3 regions of the Pseudomonas sp. Z4-7 genome follow, and region 2 is predicted to be linked to each of the others. Evidence: riboswitches for the same ligand, from Rfam matches in the RefSeq annotation. Region 2 holds a riboswitch; each other region holds the start of a gene.
The links. A riboswitch is a leader RNA that binds a small molecule or an ion and turns the genes downstream of it on or off. The one in region 2 is predicted to bind cobalamin.
Positions count from the first base shown of each region.

Region 1: another riboswitch for cobalamin. It lies ahead of cobW (cobalamin biosynthesis protein CobW); the one in region 2 lies ahead of cobO (cob(I)yrinic acid a,c-diamide adenosyltransferase).
Region 3: another riboswitch for cobalamin. It lies ahead of J3P91_RS16960 (CbtB domain-containing protein); the one in region 2 lies ahead of cobO (cob(I)yrinic acid a,c-diamide adenosyltransferase).

Region 1 covers NZ_CP071642.1:2,346,932-2,349,188, reverse strand. The annotation lists gene cobW (cobalamin biosynthesis protein CobW) at 1-945, opposite strand, end outside; cobalamin riboswitch at 1,045-1,276, opposite strand; gene J3P91_RS10720 (glycerate kinase) at 1,357-2,257, opposite strand, start outside.
Region 2 covers NZ_CP071642.1:4,591,287-4,593,543, reverse strand. The annotation lists gene J3P91_RS20450 (hypothetical protein) at 1-433, opposite strand, end outside; cobalamin riboswitch at 593-825, shown strand; gene cobO (cob(I)yrinic acid a,c-diamide adenosyltransferase) at 908-1,519, shown strand; gene J3P91_RS20440 (cobyrinate a,c-diamide synthase) at 1,531-2,257, shown strand, end outside.
Region 3 covers NZ_CP071642.1:3,785,001-3,787,257, reverse strand. The annotation lists gene J3P91_RS16970 (cobalamin biosynthesis protein) at 1-172, opposite strand, end outside; gene J3P91_RS16965 (CbtA family protein) at 169-864, opposite strand; gene J3P91_RS16960 (CbtB domain-containing protein) at 876-1,064, opposite strand; cobalamin riboswitch at 1,162-1,382, opposite strand; partial or broken gene J3P91_RS16955 (MCP four helix bundle domain-containing protein) at 1,561-2,257, shown strand, end outside.

The DNA of each region.
Region 1 (2,257 bases), 2.2 Mb from region 2:
GTCGAAGCGCGTGCCGACGCCCTGGATCAACAAGCGCATCGGCTTGTTCGGGATCGCCGCGAAACCCTTGACCCGCAGCACGTCATGCTGGATCACCAGTTGCGTCAGCGCGTCCAGCAGCAGGCTTTCATCGGCCTGGGGCAGTTCGAGGGAGATCGAGTCGAAGGCGTCATGATCGTGGTCGTCATCATCACCGTCATGGTGATGGTCGTGGTGGCTGTGGCGGCTGTCGATGTGCTCTTCGGAGCCGGCGCCCAGGCCGATCAGTACGTCCAGCGGCAGGCGACCGCTGCTGGCTTCGATGACCTTGACCGCTGGCGGCAATTCTTCGGCGACTTCCAGGCGGACTTTTGCCAGGTCCTCAGGGCTGATCAGGTCGGCCTTGTTGAGGATCACCAGGTCGGCGCTCGCCAGTTGATCGGCGAACAGCTCGTGCAGCGGCGATTCGTGATCCAGGTTCGGGTCCAGTTTGCGCTGGGCATCGACCTGGTCGGGGAACGCGGCAAAAGTACCGGCGGCCACGGCCGGGCTGTCGACCACGGTAATCACCGCATCGACCGTGCAGGCGCTGCGGATTTCCGGCCACTGGAAGGCCTGGACCAAGGGCTTGGGCAGGGCCAGGCCAGAGGTTTCGATGAGGATGTGGTCGAGGTCGCCGCGACGGGCCACCAGTTCGCGCATCACCGGGAAAAACTCTTCCTGCACGGTGCAGCACAGGCAACCGTTGGCCAATTCGTAGACCCGGCCGTTGGCTTCTTCTTCGGTGCAACCGATGGAGCACTGCTTGAGAATCTCACCGTCGATACCGAGCTCGCCGAATTCGTTGACGATCACCGCGATGCGCCGGCCCTGGGCGTTATCGAGCATGTGCCGCAGCAAGGTGGTCTTACCCGAGCCGAGGAAACCGGTGACGATGGTGACGGGGAGTTTGGCCAGTGTTTTCATCGGATGCCCTTTGGCAAGGTGGCGGGCAAACGGGACGACAACCGCTGGCACAGACGCGCGCGGAAGATTTCGCCACCGGATCACCCCGCCCGGTTGTAGTGAGAATCTGTTGTCGAGGCAGGTCTCCTGGCTGACGGCGGGCCGGTCCACGCTTCATACAAAGCCTGGACCGACAATTTGCTGCGCCTTCCCGTGCACCCGTTGAAAAAGGGCATGCACAGTGGCCTTGCAGAAACAGCACCGTTCACAGTTGCGGGGGCAGCCGCGGCTTGGACCGCGTTCCCTTCTTAGCTTCGGCGTACGCCAAAGAACCTCGAAGGCGCAAGGCTACGCAGGGTGCGCGGGCGGGTCAATGTCCCTGAGGCAAACTCCGCGGGCCGGTGCCTTATCGTCGGCACCGGCACGGCCGATCTAGCGGGCCGCCACGCGCCAGAGCCGGGCGATGTCCCGCGCGCGCTCGGCCAACAGGCGTGGCGCATCGGTGCAGGCTTCTTGCAGCGTCATTGGCCCGTTCGCCAGGGCAAAGGCGGCATCGATGCCATGCTCATACAGCGCCTGGTAACCCTCCCCCAACGTGCCGGCAATGACTATCACCGGTACACCTTGGCGCCGGGCAATGCGGGCCACGCCAAAAGGCGTCTTGCCGCGCAGGGTCTGCGCATCGAAACGGCCTTCGCCGGTGATGACCAGATCGGCCCCGTTGATCGCCTCGGCCAGGCCGGTCAATTGCGCAACGACTTCGACGCCGGTGCGAAACCGGGCCTGGAGAAAGGCCTTGGCGGCGAATCCCAGGCCTCCGGCGGCGCCACTGCCCGGTTCGTCGCGCACGTCCCGGTGCAACGCCTGGGCGCAGTGTTCGGCGAAATGCCCCAGCGCGCGATCCAGTTGCTGCACCTGCTCGGCAGAAGCTCCCTTCTGCGGGCCGAACACCGCTGAAGCGCCGTGGGGCCCGCACAAGGGGTTATCGACGTCGGCGGCGATCTCGAAACGCACCCCGGCCAGGCGCGGGTCCAACTCGCTAAGGTCAATGCGCGCCAGTTTGCCCAGGGCCACGCCGCCGGGCGGCAGCGATTGGCCCTGTGCGTCCAGCAGCGCCACGCCCAGAGCCTGCATCGCCCCGGCTCCGCCGTCGTTGGTGGCACTGCCGCCGATCGCCAGGATCACGCGCCGGGCACCCTCATCGAGGGCGGCGCGAATCAGTTCGCCGGTGCCGAAGGTGCTGCTGGAGCACGCGTCACGCTGTCCCGGCGGCACCAGTTGCAGGCCGCTGGCCTCAGCCATCTCGATGATCGCGGTGCCGCTGTCGGGCAGC
Region 2 (2,257 bases):
GCGTGGCGCTTTGCTGGGCTTTTTGCGGGGCAACGAACAGGCAGCCCAGTTTCAGGTCGCTGGCGTAGCTGATGCGCTTGGCGTCGCTGGCGGCTTCGAGCAAAGGTTGGGTCAGGTTCAGGTTGTTGACCTTCGGCCAGCGCTGGGTGGCCTGGATGAAGGCGCGCTCATCGGTGCTGGCGATGAACAGGTCGGCGCTGACGTTGCGTTCGCCTTCTTCATTCTGCTTGCGCGTCGCTGCGTTCTGCAGCGTGACCATCTCCGCCATCCAGGCAGCGGCAGACAGCAACCCGAGGTTGGCTTTTTGATCATGCCAGTAGGGGGTGTCGTTATCGCCGCGCACGGCGTTGTAGCGATCGATACAGTCGAACCAGCGTTCCAGCACCGGGCGTAGAAACTCCAGCTTTGGATTGCTGATAATCATGCCTTGCATGCGTTTGCCCTCTTGTTCTTGTGATAGCGGGTCGTAGTGTCTATTTGATATCACTTGCCACAGCTTCACACAAGATCGATGTCAGTTTATTGATCAGGACCACTCAATGAGCCGATGCATGTGGCGGCTTTAATTGACGCTCCATCCCCAACCCTCTAACCTTCGCGGCTTGTTTCAGGTGCTCTGTGGCGCGGTCGCGGCCGACAGAGTGAAACAGGGAAGCCGGTGAGCGAACGCGAACCCGGCGCTGCCCCCGCAACGGTAAATGAGTCAACGCTGTGCTTTGTGGCCACGCAGGCCACTCACCACTGTGTCGCAAGACATGGGAAGGCGCGCAGCCAGGCATTACGCCGCTCATGAGCCCGGAGACCGGCCTGATTCATCCAACGGCATCACGGTGGGCGATGCCAGGCTCGCTGCCGTCCTTTTTTCTGCCCGCCCGCCGTTATCCAGTCCCAACGGAGAGCTCCCCTCATGACCGATACGCCCGATCGCGACGAACGCCACCTGGCGCGCATGCTGCGCAAGAAAGCCGTGATTGACGAGCGCATCGCCAATTCACCGAACGAGTGTGGCCTGCTGCTGGTGCTGACCGGCAACGGCAAGGGCAAGAGCAGTTCGGCGTTTGGCATGCTCGCCCGTGCCATGGGCCACGGCATGCAGTGCGGCGTGGTGCAGTTCATCAAAGGGCGCAACAGCACCGGCGAGGAGCTGTTTTTCCGACGCTTCCCGGAGCAGGTGCGCTTTCACGTCATGGGCGAAGGCTTTACTTGGGAAACCCAGGATCGTCAGCGCGACATCGCCGCCGCCGAAGCGGCCTGGGCGGTATCGCGGCAACTGCTCGGCGATCCGTCGATTGGCCTGGTGGTGCTTGATGAGCTGAACATCGCTCTCAAGCACGGTTATCTCGATCTCGATCAGGTTTTGAGCGACTTGCAGGCCCGCCCGCCCATGCAACATGTGGTGGTCACTGGCCGGGGTGCCAAGCCGGAAATGATCGAGCTGGCCGACACCGTGACCGAAATGGGCATGATCAAACATGCCTTCCAGGCCGGCATCAAGGCGCAGAAAGGCGTCGAACTGTGAACGATGCTTCGATGACCAGCCGCCACTGTCCGGCGGTGTTGATTGCCGCGCCGGCTTCCGGCCAGGGCAAGACCACCGTCACTGCGGCGCTGGCACGGTTGCATCGCAACCAGGGGCGCCAGGTGCGTGTGTTCAAATGCGGACCTGATTTCCTTGATCCGATGATCCTTGAGCGCGCCAGTGGCGCACCGGTCTATCAACTGGATATGTGGATGGTCGGCGAGCAGGAAAGTCGCCGACTGTTGTGGGAAGCCGCCGCCGAAGCGGACCTGATCCTGATCGAAGGGGTGATGGGGCTGTTCGACGGCACCCCGTCCAGCGCCGACCTGGCGCGCCACTTCGGCGTGCCGGTGCTGGCAGTGATCGACGGCACCGCCATGGCCCAGACGTTCGGCGCCCTGGCCCTGGGCCTGGCCCGTTATCAGCCGGACTTGCCGTTCGCTGGCGTACTGGCCAACCGGGTCGGCACCCTGCGCCACGCGCAATTGCTCGAGGGCAGCCTGACCGAAGGCCTGCGCTGGTACGGCGCGCTCTCGCGAGAAACCGGCATCGAGTTGCCGAGCCGCCATCTCGGACTGGTCCAGGCCAGCGAACTGAATGACCTGGACGTTCGCCTCGACGCAGCGGCCGAAGCATTGGCCAGCAGTTGTGAAGTGGCGTTGCCGCCCCAGGTCGAGTTCGCCGCGCCCGAACTGACAACCGTTGAGCCGTGGCTCGACGGTGTGCGCATCGCCGTCG
Region 3 (2,257 bases), 810 kb from region 2:
GCTCCAGCAGGCCCGGTTCGTCGTGCTTGAGATCGATACTGGCCAAGGCCTGTACATTATCGAGCGCAATGCCATGGGCCAGCAGCGTCTGCTCAAGCAATGCCCGCAATGCACTGGCCGGGCAACCGCGTTGGCAGCCCAGGCCGACCACCAGGATCGGCCCGCTATTCATGCGTCGTGGCGAGCCTGGGCGCCACGGCGAAACAGCCAGGCGCTGATCAGGCCCAGGGCGAGCCAGAACGCGACATTGGTCAGTTGCGCGGCGATCTTGAACTGGCTTTCCAGCGCCTCGGGGGCCAGCATCGAATGGACTTCAGGCTGCGGCGCGCCGATGACGTGAGGCACCAGCAACGTCGCAACACCCAGCAGCTTCAGCAGCCACTGCCGGCCGAAGGCAATCAGGGCGATGCCTACCGCCGTGGACGCCGCCGTGCCGATCCACCACATCTGCCGCTGGGCCAGCTCAGCCGCCGCCGTACCAGGCAGTTCCGGTGGCAGGCCAAGCGTTGGCGCGAGGACGAAGGTGGCGTAACCGGCCAGGCCCCAAAGCAAGCCCTGGGACGTACGCGTCGGCTCGCGCAAGGTGTACAGGCCCGCCAGCATCAGGGCGAAACCCACCGCGACCACCAGGTTGCCGCCGGTGGTGGCGAGCAGGCGTTGCCAGCCGTCTTGCGGTTCCCAGGCTTCGGCGTCGTGGCTGTGGGCAGCGCCCGAAGCATGCTCATGGACTTCGCTGGCCGGGGCCTTTTCGTAGGTTTCGGCTTGCTGAATCAGCGGCGAGACCCACAGGCTTTGTAGAAGAGTCAACAGCAGGGCGGCCAGCAGCCCGCTGAAACCGGCAGTCCGGGCGATACGCTTGATCATGTCGTCAGGTCTCAGTGGCACGGGAACGCGGCGCTGTGCCGGGTGTCGTGGGCCGCGTTGTGCACCGCTTCGATGTGGGAGAAACCGGCGAAGTAGACCAGGCCCGCACCGAGGATCGAGGCGAGGACCGCCGCGCTCAGGCGCTGGCTCAGGGTGACAGTGCTGCTGGTGGTGCGGGCGGTGCTGCTGATGGTCGACATGGCGCTTCCCTCGGGTTTGTCGGCGGGGAAGCGAGCGCAATGAAAACCCGGGCGAGGGCTCGCCAGAATTCGAACAGCGCCCGCCCACCGCGGGTTTGTTGAGCTTGAGTCATGGGCCGGTCTCCGGGCTCGCGAGGGGCTGGGCCAAAGCCTTGCCTGCAAGCGTCACCTTCCCATGCCAAGGCACAGTGGATTCGACGCTTCGCTCGCTTACCGTTGCGGGGGCAGCACCGGACTGACGTGGCCTTGGAGTAAAGCACACGATTCACCGGTTTCCCGTTTCACCCTGTGAAGGGCACCCGTAACTAGGCCGACAGGAGACCATGGGCGAGGCCGGGGCGTCAATCGCGGCTTCGCGCCACCGATGCGGTGGATTATTTTTCATCTCGCCCTGCAAAAGCCGCAAGTCAGGCCGATAACGAGGTAGGCGTACACACAATTATCCCAAACGATACGCTGGCGGCATGGAGGCTCGACCATCACCCGAGGCTTCCCCATGTCCCTACGCAGTTTGAATATCGCCCCCCGAGCCTTTCTCGGCTTCACTGTCATCGCACTGCTTGTCGTCGTCCTCGGCGTGTTCGCCGCCAATCGCATGTCCGTCATTCGCCAGGCTTCGGTGGACATGGAACAGACCCAGGTGCCCAGCGTCAGCCATCTGGCCAGTGTGATGGAAAGCGTCTTGCGTATGCGGATCCTCTCGTTTCGCATACTGGTGAACCGTGACCCGGCCAGCCTGAACGAGGCCGACGGGCGCATCGGTGTGCTGGTGGAAAAACTGCACAAGGCCAATAACAGCTATGCGGCGCTGCCAGCCACCCCGCAAGAGGCCGAGCTGTACAAGACTTTTTCCGCGACGCTTGCAAAGTATCTCGAGGCCCAGCAGGAAATGCTCCAGCTGTCGCGTCAGGACAAGCTTGATCAACTGCGCGCCCATATCAATACGCGGATCAAGGAAGGCACCGACCTGATGGGCGAACAGCTCAACAAACTCATCGAGTTCAACGTGGCCAGCGCCGGCGAAGCATCGGCCAAGGCTGACGGCTACTACAGCAGCGCCATCACCGGCATTATCGTCGTCTCGGTCATCGCCGCGCTGGCAACCGTGCTGCTGGCCTTGCTCCTGACCCGCAGTATTGTCACCCCCCTGAATCGGGCGCTCGAAGCAGCCCGGACCATAGCCGGCGGCAATC